DNA from 3 places in the Chryseobacterium lathyri genome. Region 3 is predicted to be linked to each of the others. Evidence: riboswitches for the same ligand, from Rfam matches in the RefSeq annotation. Region 3 holds a riboswitch; each other region holds the start of a gene.

What was found. Region 3 has a riboswitch for S-adenosylmethionine ahead of LC418_RS03935 (SusC/RagA family TonB-linked outer membrane protein). Riboswitches for the same ligand answer to the same signal wherever they lie in the genome.
Region 1: another riboswitch for S-adenosylmethionine. It lies ahead of LC418_RS00480 (TonB-dependent receptor plug domain-containing protein); the one in region 3 lies ahead of LC418_RS03935 (SusC/RagA family TonB-linked outer membrane protein).
Region 2: another riboswitch for S-adenosylmethionine. It lies ahead of LC418_RS00845 (TonB-dependent receptor plug domain-containing protein); the one in region 3 lies ahead of LC418_RS03935 (SusC/RagA family TonB-linked outer membrane protein).

The regions. Positions count from the first base shown of each region.
Region 1 covers NZ_JAHXYG010000001.1:109,128-113,510, reverse strand. The annotation lists gene LC418_RS00485 (outer membrane beta-barrel family protein) at 1-1,084, opposite strand, end outside; SAM-I-IV-variant riboswitch at 1,206-1,304, shown strand; gene LC418_RS00480 (TonB-dependent receptor plug domain-containing protein) at 1,595-4,339, shown strand.
Region 2 covers NZ_JAHXYG010000001.1:185,884-190,266, forward strand. The annotation lists gene LC418_RS00845 (TonB-dependent receptor plug domain-containing protein) at 1-1,854, opposite strand, end outside; SAM riboswitch class I at 1,952-2,060, opposite strand; gene LC418_RS00850 (alpha-amylase family glycosyl hydrolase) at 2,163-4,383, opposite strand, start outside.
Region 3 covers NZ_JAHXYG010000001.1:863,347-867,729, forward strand. The annotation lists gene LC418_RS03925 (helix-turn-helix domain-containing protein) at 1-328, opposite strand, end outside; gene LC418_RS03930 (hypothetical protein) at 915-2,162, shown strand; SAM riboswitch class I at 2,445-2,541, shown strand; gene LC418_RS03935 (SusC/RagA family TonB-linked outer membrane protein) at 2,625-4,383, shown strand, end outside.

The DNA.
Region 1 (4,383 bases), 750 kb from region 3:
GCTGTGAATAATCTACCTTGAAGTTAGCAACCCTCATATCCGATTTATTATCAAGTACATTTTCGCCGCCTACATTAAGGAAAGGTTCTAACGGGGTCGTATCAGTGTAAAAACCTCTCTGGAAGAAATTGTCCTGGGAGAATTTAGATGTAGCCTTAGTATATCCAAACTGGAAGTCCAGCTTTTGAGACTTTTCGCTGAAACGCTTCTGATACGTTACAACAGCTTCCTGCCTCAGGTTGTTGGTATGGGCAACATCGGATGCTTCATAATCGGCTTCCCGGTACTTGACAGGATTAAGGCTGACAGGGATGTCGGCAAGTCCTCTGCTCGCCGTATAGTTATCATTATTGTTGTGATAAATATCGTAGTTCAGCAATAATCTGTCCTGTCCAAGATCAAAAGTCAATCCTGATTTTGCAAAATATCCGCGTCCTATTCTGTCCGTATTGTTGTGAAGAAGAACATCCTGATCGCCATTCAGCATACTTTCGCGATAGTTTTGACCAACATTCAGCTGCCATCCGAAATATTTATTTCTGGCATTCAGATTTAGAGAATTGGTGGTTCTGCTTCTGAATTTATCGTAATTGGTAAACGAATAATTTCCTGAATATGTTGCTGTTAAATACTTATTGGCATTCTTATTCGTAATGATATTCATGATGGCACCTCCTGAGGTAGCCGGATATTCTGCTCCCGGCTGGGTGATCACTTCTATTCTGTCTACCGAGTTGGCAGGCATCCCTTCAAGAAAAGAATTCAGTTCGTTTGAAGTAATATTTAAAGGTCTTCCGTTCAGGTAAACATCCAGGATTTTTCCCTGGTACATCATTCCGGCAATATCTGTGGAAACCAGTCCCGGAAGTTTCTTTATACCTTCCAGAACATTCCCGTTATTAAGCTGTGGCTGTTCAGAAAAGTCAAAAATAGTACGGTCTGCTTTCTGTTCAACGGCTTTTTTAGTTTTGGTAATGACTACGCCTTCAATCTGTTTCTCTTTGTTTGGGGAGGCATTGGTTTTTTCCTGTGAATAGGCAAAAAAAGACGCCAGCAAAGACAGCGTGAATATAGTTTTTCTCATAATGTTTTTTACTACTATCCAGTTAGACGTAAAAAAAGCTCATTTGTTACGGCGAAATTTGCGAAAAGTTAAATTTTTGGGCAATTATTTTTTTTATTCCGAAATAATTATATCTTTGCCAGGTAATTATCAAGAATCTCATAGATGGGATAGCAACCTGCAAAAACAAGCAAGGTGCTGAAATAGATAAGCCGGCATGCCCGGAAAAAATGTTTATTCTCTATTTTCTTCCCATCTTGACATTTTTGTTTTAAAAATAAAATCAATGTTTAAAGACAAGGGAAACCACAAGACCAATTTAAATTTTCGTTTCTCAGATCATGAAGTATCACTTCGTTATTCTGACCTGCTTTCATGCCATACTCACATGTGTACGTGTTGTTGTTTCTAGACTTCTTTAAAAAATAATTCAATCATTCAGGCTTTTGACCGTAACCTTAAAATAAAGGTTGCAGGAAAACTATGGCCTGAAGTCAAACAAACAATCAGTAATAAAAAATAGAAAAGCACATGCATACTTTCAACAAAAAAACAATCATAGCTTCAGCAGCATTCATTTCAGCATTTTATTTTGGACAGTCGGATTCTGCATCATCCAAAAAGATCGATGATGTAGTGATCCTGGGATCGAGAGGAGCCGGAAGATCTCTTACAGAAACTCCGGTTCCGGTAGATATCATCAATATCTCAAAGATCTTAAGACAAAGTCCTGTTAATAATATAAGTCAGGCCCTTAATTACGTGGTGCCCTCTTTCTCTTCTACTTCACATACGGTGAACGACGGAACTGATTTCGTGGATCCCGCTTTGCTAAGAGGACTTGGCCCGGATCAGGTGCTGGTATTGCTTAATGGAAAAAGAAGATACCAGTCTTCGTTGATTAATGTTACATTGACACCGGGAAGAGGCTCGGTGGGAACGGATCTTAATGCGATTCCTGCATTTGCCTTGGATAAAATAGAAGTACTGAGAGACGGTGCTTCTGCCCAATACGGTTCTGATGCCATTGCCGGAGTCGTGAATTTAGGACTTAAAAGACGGCTAGGATTATCGGGACAGGTTTTCCTGGGAGGATATGCTTCACCAGTTGCCAATAATTTTTCCGGAGGAATAGATGGACAGACCATATCTGCAGACCTCAACTATGGAGCGAGAATAGGTGAAAAGGGATTCATTAATGTAACTGGATCCGTGCAATACCGTGATCCATATTCAAGAGCGGGAGAACGTCAGGGACCCATCTTTAATGCTTATAATGCCATTAATTACAGAGCATTGCAGAACGGAGTGGATATCGATGGATTATATAAAAACATTACCAATACTTCCAACACTCAGCAGATCATCAATACAGTCAAGCAATATGCATCACAGGTTGATTATTTTTCGCAGGATTTTAAAAACCAGATATCAGGAGCTAACAGCATTGCAGCATTGCAGGGTTTACTAGGGAAAGACTTTACAAATCAGGAGCTTAGCTACAGAGGATTGGAAAGAAAAGATTTCAGCCTTAGGGCAGGACAGTCCAAGCTGCAGTCTGCACAGCTTTTTTTCAACTCTGAAATTCCGGTTAATGAAGACTGGAAAGTGTATTCCTTTGGAGGATACAGCTACCGTTTGGGAAATGCAGGTGGATTTTACCGTCTTCCGAATACAGAAAGAAACATCAATGCTGTTACCCCGAATGGATACTTGCCGCAAATTGAAGCCAATGTGAATGATTATTCTCTAGCTGGAGGAATCAAAGGAAAATGGAACGGCTGGAATGTGGATCTGAGCAATACTTTTGGTAAAAATGCTTTTAATTTTGGAGTGGTGAACACGTTTAATGCTTCTTTAGGAGAAAATTCTCCAAGAACCTTTGAAGCAGGGGGCTCAGAATTCTTACAAAATACGCTGAATCTTGATTTCTCAAAAAAATATGATGTACTTCATGGCCTGAATGTGGCTTTTGGAGGGGAATACCGTTATGAAAACTATAAAGTAAATGCGGGTAATGAAAACTCCTATGTTTCTTATGATGTTTTTGGACGTGTAGTGACTGCTGCTACCCCTGACAATGAAAAAGTAACTGACTTTTTTGGAGCTGTAAGACCAGCCGGATCACAGGTTTTCCCCGGATTCAGCCCGGATAACGCCGTTTTCGGAAGCCGAAACAGTGTTGCCGCTTATGCTGATGTGGAAATTGAACCTACGGATTGGTGGCTGGTAGAAGGAGCTGTGCGATTTGAAAATTATTCTGACTTTGGTTCTACCTTTAATTATAAGCTGGCAACGAATGTAAGGCTGGCTAAAAACTTTAACTGGAGAGGTGCAGTTTCTACAGGTTTTAGAGCACCATCTCTGGCACAGATCTATTACAGTTCAACCTCTACATTGATCCAGAAAGGAGAAACTACCCAGGTAGGGACTTTTAGAAATAATTCCGAAGCAGCTCAGGCTTTGGGAATTCCCAAACTGAAACAGGAGACGTCACAGTCGTACAGCACAGGAATTACATGGAAGATTCCGGCTTTAAGTCTGGTATTTACGGCAGACGCCTATCTTATAAAAATTAAAGATAGAGTAGTGCTTACCGATTTATTCTACCGTCCGGAAGGAAGTTTTGCGCCGGGTTCAGACCAAGCCGTGCTACAGGGAGCGTTCGATCTTGCAAGAGCCAGTGCTGCGAATTTCTTTGCTAATGCGGTAGATTCCCAGACAAAAGGACTGGATATTACAGTTTCTCAGAATACAAGAATTTCGGAAGGGATATCTCTGGAAAATAACCTGGGACTTAATTTTAATCAGACCAGAAGAGTTGGTGATATTCATGCTTCGCCTAAACTGGTAAGTCAGATCAATAATTATTTCTCTGAGCCGAACAGAGTGTATTTTGAAGAAGCTGTTCCACGTATAAAAGCTACGCTTGCCAATACCCTGAAACTTTCAGCACTTACGGTTTCCCTCAGAAATTCCTATTTTGGAAAAGTGACAGATGCTGATGTGCTGGATGCCAACTTTGACGGAGTTACTGAAAGCAGAGAACACTTTGTTCTGAATGAACGTTTTGTGACCGATCTTTCCGTAGGCTATGACTTCAATAAAAACATTTCGGCAACAATAGGCAGCAATAATATATTTAACATCCTTCCTTCGAAAAGTCCTGATATAAGCTCATTAACAGCCGATAATCAGTTTGTGTATTCCAGGCAGGTTTCTCAGTATGGTATAGGAGGCCGTTTCCTGTTTGCCAGAGTAGAATTTAAATTTTAAAATACATAAAAAGCAAAGCAAAAAACAGAGAAGGAATCTCTGTT
Region 2 (4,383 bases), 680 kb from region 3:
TCTCGGATCTTCGATATTACTGGTGATCACTATTCGGTCTTTTACTCTGATCCAATATCCGTCAACTGTTACAAACAGCCTGTTGGCAGGTTTCAGGGTAAGGCCTGCACTGGCATTGACTGATGTTTCTTGTTTTAATTGATCAAATCCAAGCGCTCTGGCTGCATCACTGTCATTCCTGAAAATCCCTTTGGTTACAATTCCCGATCCTGAAGTGGAGATGTCGGCATAGGAATTATTAAAATACTGCTGCTGAAGCGATGGAGCCCTGAAGCCAGTTCCTACTGATGCCCGTATTGCATAATCTTTTACAAATTCATATCTCACGGCCAGTTTTCCATTCAGTGTATTTCCAAAATCTGAATAATTTTCAAATCTTCCTGCCAGATCTATGTTCAATTTTTTAGCGATATCATAAGAAACATCAGCATATACGGCTGTTGAATTCCTGGATTTCTTTAAAGCATTGTCCGGAGAAAAACCGATAAATGATTGTGAGCCGCCATTCCCCTCCACGGTAGATCCGGGAACCGCAGGATTTCCATTGATATCATACCGGGTGTAGGAAGCTTCATCTCCCGGTTTGATCTCGTACTGCTCAAAACGGAATTCTCCCCCAAATGCTATATTAAACTGATTCAGATTTTTAGAAACATCAAGATTCACCGTGTTCTGAAGAAAGCTGTGCGCTCCTGCATAAAAGCTCGTTGGAGATTTCGCCCCTAAAGATGCATTATTGGTATTGTCTACATTATAATTGAAAGTATTGCTTCCGAAAGTATTACTTACATCAAGCAACCAGTTGTTAACATTATATTTTGCCCCTACAGCATAAGAAAAGTCGTAAACCTGCGAGTTCAAAGAGGCCTGAAATCCGTTTGGATAGATAGAAGAAACTACATTATCTTTTTCTCCGGGAAGCCTTCTGAAACCGAAGCCTTTTCCTTCTTTAATACTGAAACCTCCAAAGGAATACAGCTTAAAGCTTTCACTTAAAGGGTATTCAGAATTAAAAAACAACTGGGCCTGCCTGATTTGTGCATCCCCGATCTGAAAATTAAAGTCATCCCTGGTAAGGCCTCGTTCTCTAATAATCTGATCATCAGCAGCTCTGGCCGCGATAGGATCATTAGCAAATTCATAGGCAAAATTATCTCCGAAAATGTCCAGATCATGATTTTGAGTTCTTGTGGTCTTTCCTCTGTGGCTCAATTGCAATGAAAGGTTTATATAACTTTCCTTTTTCCCAAGAGAAGATCCGTAATTGATTCCGGCCTGATAGGTTTCACCATCATTTCTTCCGCTAATTCCATAGGATGCTGAAGCTGATGCTCCTATATCTTTCTTAAGAATAATATTGACTACTCCTGCAATGGCATCAGAACCGTATTGTGCTGCTGCACCGTCTCTTAACACTTCTATCCTGTCAATAGCGATTATCGGAATTGTACTGAGATCTGTTCCTACAGAGCCATTTCCAACGGTATTCTGATAATTGACCAGTGAAGTGGTGTGTCTTCTTTTCCCATTGATGAGTACCAAAACCTGATCCGGCACCATTCCTCTCAAGGTTACGGGATCAATATGTTCTGTCCCGTCAGAAGCTGACTGCCTTACAGAATTAAATGATGGAATCACATAATTCAGCAGATCCTGAACCGTCGTCTGTGGCGCAGATTTCTGTAGCTTTTCTATATTAATAACATCTACGGGAACCGGTGTTTCCAGTTTTGTCCTTTTCGTATTGCGGTTTCCTACGATAATTATATCTTCGATCTGATTTCCTTTTTCCTGTTCCTGTGCGTTCACCAAAACAGCTCCCAGGAGTATAACAGACAGGCTTAATTTTTTCATCTTTGTCCTTGTAAATTAATCATAAATATTCCCCACGGACCTCATCCGCAGCTATAAAAGACTTCAAGAAATGGAATTGTTGTCAGAATATTGACTTTTCTCATCTTCCCCAAACTGGGTTGGAATTAGCACCTTTACACTTTTTAGAGTCGTGCAGGTTGCTAAGGTTTCATAGGGCCAAATCCCTCCACCTTTCTTGATAAATCTACTGCAAAAGTAGACTAATATTTTTAATTGGCAAAAATTAGATTTATATATTCTGTAGTGTTTTATAAAAAAGAGGGACGATGTTTATCGTCCCTCTTTTGTTATTTAATAATCATCTTCTGAATGGCAGTGCCTGTTTCAGACCGTAGATGAACCAAATAGGTTCCCGGCGGGTAATTCGCTTTCAATTCATAAGTTCCGTTTTCGGTATTTAATTTAATGGAATCCAATTTTTTACCGCTCATGTCAAAAATAACAATCTCTCCGTTTTTGGCTTTATGATATATTAATTTTGCCACACCGTTTTTCACAGGATTATCTGCAATCTGAAGCGAGAGTTTATTCGCAGCATTTACATCAGATGTTGACAGTGCCCCTGCGTAATTTCCAAAAATTCTGAACTCTCCCGGTTGTAAGGTAATAGGAGCTGTTGTAGAAGCAATATTAGAAACAGAGTTATCCATCAGGTTCTGCCACTGCCCTGTATAAGGGAAGTAAGGAACAACATTTTGAGCGGCAGTGGTATAATTCGCCAAAACTACCACATTCTTCATTCCTGCTATTGAATTGTCATATACATAAATTCTGGTGATCAGGCCTTCAGGATCGTTGGTAAGATTGTTAGACTCTACAGTATATGTTTTGGATTTGAAAACCGGATAAGTATTTCTGATATTGATAATTTTAGCCCAGGTATTATACACTGCTTTTCTGTTGGCGTTGGTATCATATCCTAAAGTAAAGGCAACAGGTTTTTCATCTGTACGGCATCCGCTGCTGATTGTACCGTCTGCACATCGGTTGATGCTGAATTCATAGCCCAATTCACCAAACTGCCAGATCATTTTCGGGCCTGGAATGGTAAAGAATGTTGCTCCGAAAGTTTTCATTCTTTCAAGAGCAGTGTTCAGATTGGTAACGTTGTAACTTCCATTAACCGCACCATACGCAAGGTTTTTAAACATCAATCTTTCTTCATCGTGACTTTCCCCGTATCCTACAGCATGCATATTGGTAAAGCCGTGAAGACTGTGGTTCATTCTGTCATAGTTACTGTTTTCCTTATAGCCCATTGTGTTTTGGTTGTAAGGCTCAGTCTGCTTATTCCAAAGCATTACCCCTTTTCCTTCGGCAATTCTATAGTTGGCCCACTGCTGCTCTTCAGCATCGGTTCCTAAATGTTCAAATATCATATAGGAATTTGGGTCTATAGCCCACTGTTTGTCGGCATAATTTTTCATAATATCTACTCTGTCCTGCTGGTAAGCATTGGTACAGGCTTCATCATTTTCAGAGCAGTTCTGGGTAAATCCTTTCGTCAGATCCCAACGGAATCCATCAATATGGTACTCAGTCAGCCATTGCTGAAGACTTCTTTCAACATAATACTGCGTTGAAGGACTTGAGTGATTAAAATCATTAAACACATTATAGGAATGCTTCGGAACCTGATTAAAATAAGGATTATTAGCAGCGATATCACCAAAACCGTCTCCATCCGGATCAATATTCCACAGTCTAGCCAAAGGTGAACGTCCTGTTGCATGATTAAATGCAATATCTAAAATAACTGCTATCCCATTCTGATGGCACAGGTCTACAAATTCTTTAAATTTTTCAGGAGTTCCGTAAGCTTTGTCCAGGGCATAATGGAAAGAAGTATTGTATCCCCATGAAAGATTGCCTTCAAATTCCATAATAGGAAGAAGCTCTATAGCATTAATATTTAAATTCTTTAAATAAGATATCTTGTTGATTAATGACTGCCAGTTTTTTTCCTGTGTGAAATCCCTCAGTAATAATTCATAAACCACTAGATTTTCTCTAGCAGGTCTTTGAAAGTTGGTCACCTGCCAGTTGTAAGGTGACTGCCCGGTTTTAAACATAGATACTTCAAAGTTTTGTCCTGCAGGAAACGGAGGTAAATTAGGATAGGTGGCAGCTGAAATCCACTGATCATCATAGGAAGATAAGATCTGAGGTGAATAAGGATCCGCTACTTTTCTCAGATCATTGGTTCTGTACTGGAAAGTATATAACTGTTGTGGAGTCAATCCGGTCAGCTCTATCCAGTACATATCAGGATTTGTAATATCCCGCTTCATTAAATAAGAGTCATTCACTGTCCAGTTATTAAAGCTTCCGATGACATGAACAAAGTTTTTATGAGGGGCATAAAGTGCGAGACCTACTTTTGTATTGTCTGTAGGATTATAATTGATTCCCTGTCTGATCCAAGCCGGAATTGCTTCAGAAATTACATTTCTTGGGACCTGCAATATGAATGTAGCATTCTTAGTATTTGAATTGGCTGTTGCAATC
Region 3 (4,383 bases):
CACCCAGAGGAATGGGTAAGAGCCAGCAGAAGCTTGCCACCGAATTATTCCAGAAGGCGAGCATAATGTAGAAATTGTAAATAGGGGCAGATATGAAATATAAATGCACGATCTGGGCTATAGAATATTTTCTCCTTATCAGTGAATAGCTGTAGGCGAAAAAAAATAGTCCTCCAATTAAATACCAGGACATCATTTTGTCATAAATAAAGAATGTGAAAATAACGGCATACAATCCTAAAACAAACATCATAAGAATAGCATATCTATCCATCAATATATGCTTTAACTTTTCTATCTGTTCATTCGTTGTATTTACTTCTGGCATCTGAAATTTGTATTAAATAAAATAAGTTAATGAATTCTGGTAATTCATTGTGTTAGTATTTTGGTTTTCAAAGGTATATAAAATTTAAATCATTTTCAAGATTGTGATTTATCGTTTTATTTTTTGATTTAATAATCAGGATAATTTTGCGATAGAATTGTACCCGAAGATGAATCAGATGAATTCCTATGTTTTATTAAAAAAATTACCCTGTATTTTGATGCTGGCAGGATTTCTTTTTGCACAGGATGGGAAAGATGTTGGTTCTGCCGGGAACAAAAGTATTGAAAAAAATATAAAGGAAACCGTATACACCTTAGAGATAACAGTCACTTCAGGATTTGAGAAACGGGCAAATGTATATTTGATGTCTATAAAAAGGTATTGTAGGAAAATTCTCTTATGGAAAAGAGGAACTGTTTTTTTGAAAATCTTATTCTCTCATTTTTCCTTGACCGTACTTCTGTATGGAGCCTCCGCCCATATGTCCTTGAAACCATAATATTCGTATAAAACTCAAATGATAATGCTTGAAACAGAGCTCCCAAAAATCATTTGTCAACTTTTTAATTAAAAACAATTCAAAATGAAAAAAAAACTATCGGTATTTTTAATGATTATTTCGGGTTTATTTTATTCTCAGGTTGGGATTAATACTGCAAATCCACAAGGAACTTTCCATGTGGACGGCTCAAAAGATAATAATGCAACTGGGTCCCCAACGGCTGTACAGCAATCCAATGATTTTACGGTGACATCATCCGGAAGTATAGGAGTTGGCACTACAGTACCTGATGCATCTGCAATTCTGGACATTAATGTGGATGGGCTTGCGGTTGGAAGTAAAAAAGGACTTCTGGGACCGAAGGCAGCATTGACCTCTCAGACTGATCAGGTTACAATACCTTCACCGGCTGCAGGACTGCTTGTGTATAATTTAGGAACCGGAGGGCTTGGTTATGTAGGCTATGTATTCTGGAACGGTACGGAATGGAGAACATTTAACAATGGCTCTCTTGCTCCCGGAACATTAGGTGCTATTACCTGTAACGGAGTTACGCTTTCACCGGGAACCTATACTGCCGGAACACCTTATACAGGGACAATGACTGTTCCTTATACCGGAGGAAACGGTGGCGTTTATCCTGCGCAGACTGTAGGGCCTGTAAATGGGCTTACTGCAACATTAGCTGCAGGGAATTTCAATGTAGGATCGGGAATTCTTAGCTATACGGTATCGGGTGTGCCTACTGTTTCCAGTCCTACACTTACCACTTTTGCCATAAATATCGGAGGACAGAGCTGTAGTGCAACAGTGGGGGCAGGAGCAGTGATTGCTCCTGGGGAGCTGGTATATTACCATTCTTCAATTCCGCGTAAAACAGCCTCATTTCTTTTAAGCCAGTTTCTTAATGATCTTCCTATAATCAACAATACTTTTAGAGTTGATGCTTTCATTACTTCTCCCAATGCATTTGATTCCAGTGGGGCGAGTACGAATTTTGATCCCCGTCTCTATAATATCACGGCGGCCAACGCAAAAGTATGGGTTTCTGAAGTATCGACCCATACCGGTGACTCCCATGGGGGCAATCTATTGGTCTTTCCAAATAATTATGCCCAGTTTGATGATGGAGTTTATCTTACCTATGGTAGAAACGAAACAGTAACTTTTGACATTACTACTGCGGATAACAAATGGTATAGAGTCTATTATGCACTGCGTATAGATAATAAATCTTTTACCAGTGCAGGTAATGGGAATACTACTACGGATTCCAATAATTTAGATAATACGTTGGAAGTTTTTGTATCCATCCAGAGGCTGTATTAATTTGATTTAAAAGTAAAATCTAAAATTTGATTTCAAAATAAAAAATGACGCTGCCACTGCCAGCGTCATTTTTATATTCCGGATACGCATCGGATAAAATATCAATTCAATTATTATTAATGATATTTCTCATATTTAACAATTATGTAATATTTGTAAGTGCTTGTTTATTGGGTTTTTAAATAAAAATTAAGTTGATTTTTGGAAATATTTCATAATAAAATTTAAAGTCTACTTGTTTTGTAGACTAATTGTTTTTAGATTTGCAAACATATTTCGATCGGCTTATAAAGAAAGATGGAGGGAACTGACCCTGTGAAATCTTAACAACCTGCCCTGAGCAAGGTGTTACATTCAGCCTATAAAGGAAAAATAAGCACATGGTTTATCGTATTGAGCGATGCCCTTTGCTGTCTTTTCTGCAAAGGGCAAGTTTTTAATATATGATAAATAAAATTGATTATGATTAGTAAGAATTTAATTAATTCTAAAGTTTGGATTCCACCTGTTGCTGTATTTTTCTTAGGAATAATGGGCATACAGGCTCAGACCCAAACTAAAAAGGATACGGTTAACGAAAAGGAAATCGATGAAGTGGTTGTCATTGCTTATGGTAAGGCTAAAAGAACAAGTTATACCGGTTCAGTAGCTACCATATCCAGTGATAAAATCAATAACAGACCGGTTACCAATATTACAAAAGCGCTGGAGGGGCAGGTTCCGGGAATTCAGGCAGTAAGTGCCTCAGGACAGCCGGGTTCTACTGCTTCTGTGAGAATAAGAGGGGTTGGCTCCATAAGTGCTTCAAGTGATCCGTTGTATGTGGTAGACGGAATTCCTTTTGATGGAAACATCAATTCCATCAGCCCCAATGATATTGAATCCATCAGTGTTTTGAAAGATGCAACGGCAAGTTCATTATATGGTTCAAGAGGAGCTAACGGGATTATTATCATCACAACAAAATCTGGTAAGAAAGGAGAATCAAGAATCAATTTTAATATCAGTCAGGGATTTTCCAGCAGAGCGGTAAAGGATTATAAGCAGGTAAGCACGGATCAATATTTTCAGCTGTATTGGGAAGCATTGAGAAACGGGTATAAATCGGGACAGATTACTTCTCAGCAGGCAGCACAGATGGCGAGTGATAACCTGACAACTGCTTTGGGAATCAATCCTTACGGAGCCGGTTTTCCCAACCCTGTAGGTACTGATGGAAAGCTTGTTCCCGGAGCAAAAGCATTGTGGAATGATGACTGGAGAGATATTCTTCAAAGAACAGCTTCCAGAAGCCAGGTGGATTTTGATATCAGTGGAGGCAGCGAGAAAAGCAATTATTTCTTTTCATTAGGATATCTTGATGATAAAGGAATTGCTATAGAATCTGGATTTCAAAAATTTTCCACAAGGTTAAAAATCAATTCTGAAGTAAAGAAATGGCTGAATGCAGGTGCTAATTTAAGCTATACCAACAGTATTCAGAATGCGCCGCCGTCTTCAGATTCGAGAACAGACAATATCATTAATGCGGCAAGGGTAATTCCGTCTTTCTATCCGTATTATGAAAGAAATGCAGATGGAAGCTATGTGTTGGATGCTGGAGGAAATAGAATTTATGATTTCGGGAAATACCGGCCTACAAGTGCATTGCAGAATCAAAATGCAGCGGCAACACTGCCTCTGGACAAGAACGAGAATAAAGAAGACAATTTCTCAGGAAAAGGATTTTTAGATTTTACTTTCCTTCCGGAACTGAAATTTAAAACCAGCTTTTCTGTTGATTTGGTGAATTATAATGGTCATTACTATTCAAATCCTCTTATCGGAGAAGGCAGTGAGATCGGTGGCTCTGTAACGAAATCAAACAGTAGAACATTATCTTATACAACCAGTAATATTCTGACTTTCGATAAAAAGTTCGGCAAACATCATCTTAATGTTTTGGGAGGGCAGGAATTTTACAAATATGATTACCAGACGATATCCGGTTCCAGAAGCCAGTTTTCGCTTCCTTATTATTATGAACCTGATGCAGCTGCTTTATTGGGAAGCTTCAGTGGAAACAGCGACAAGTTTTCGTTGTTGAGTTTCCTGGGAAGAGCAGAATATGATTTCAACAATACTTACTTTTTATCAGTATCTGGAAGGGCGGACGGCTCTTCAAGGTTCTTTGCAGATAACCGATGGGGGAAATTCTGGTCAGTTGGAGGTTCATGGAAAG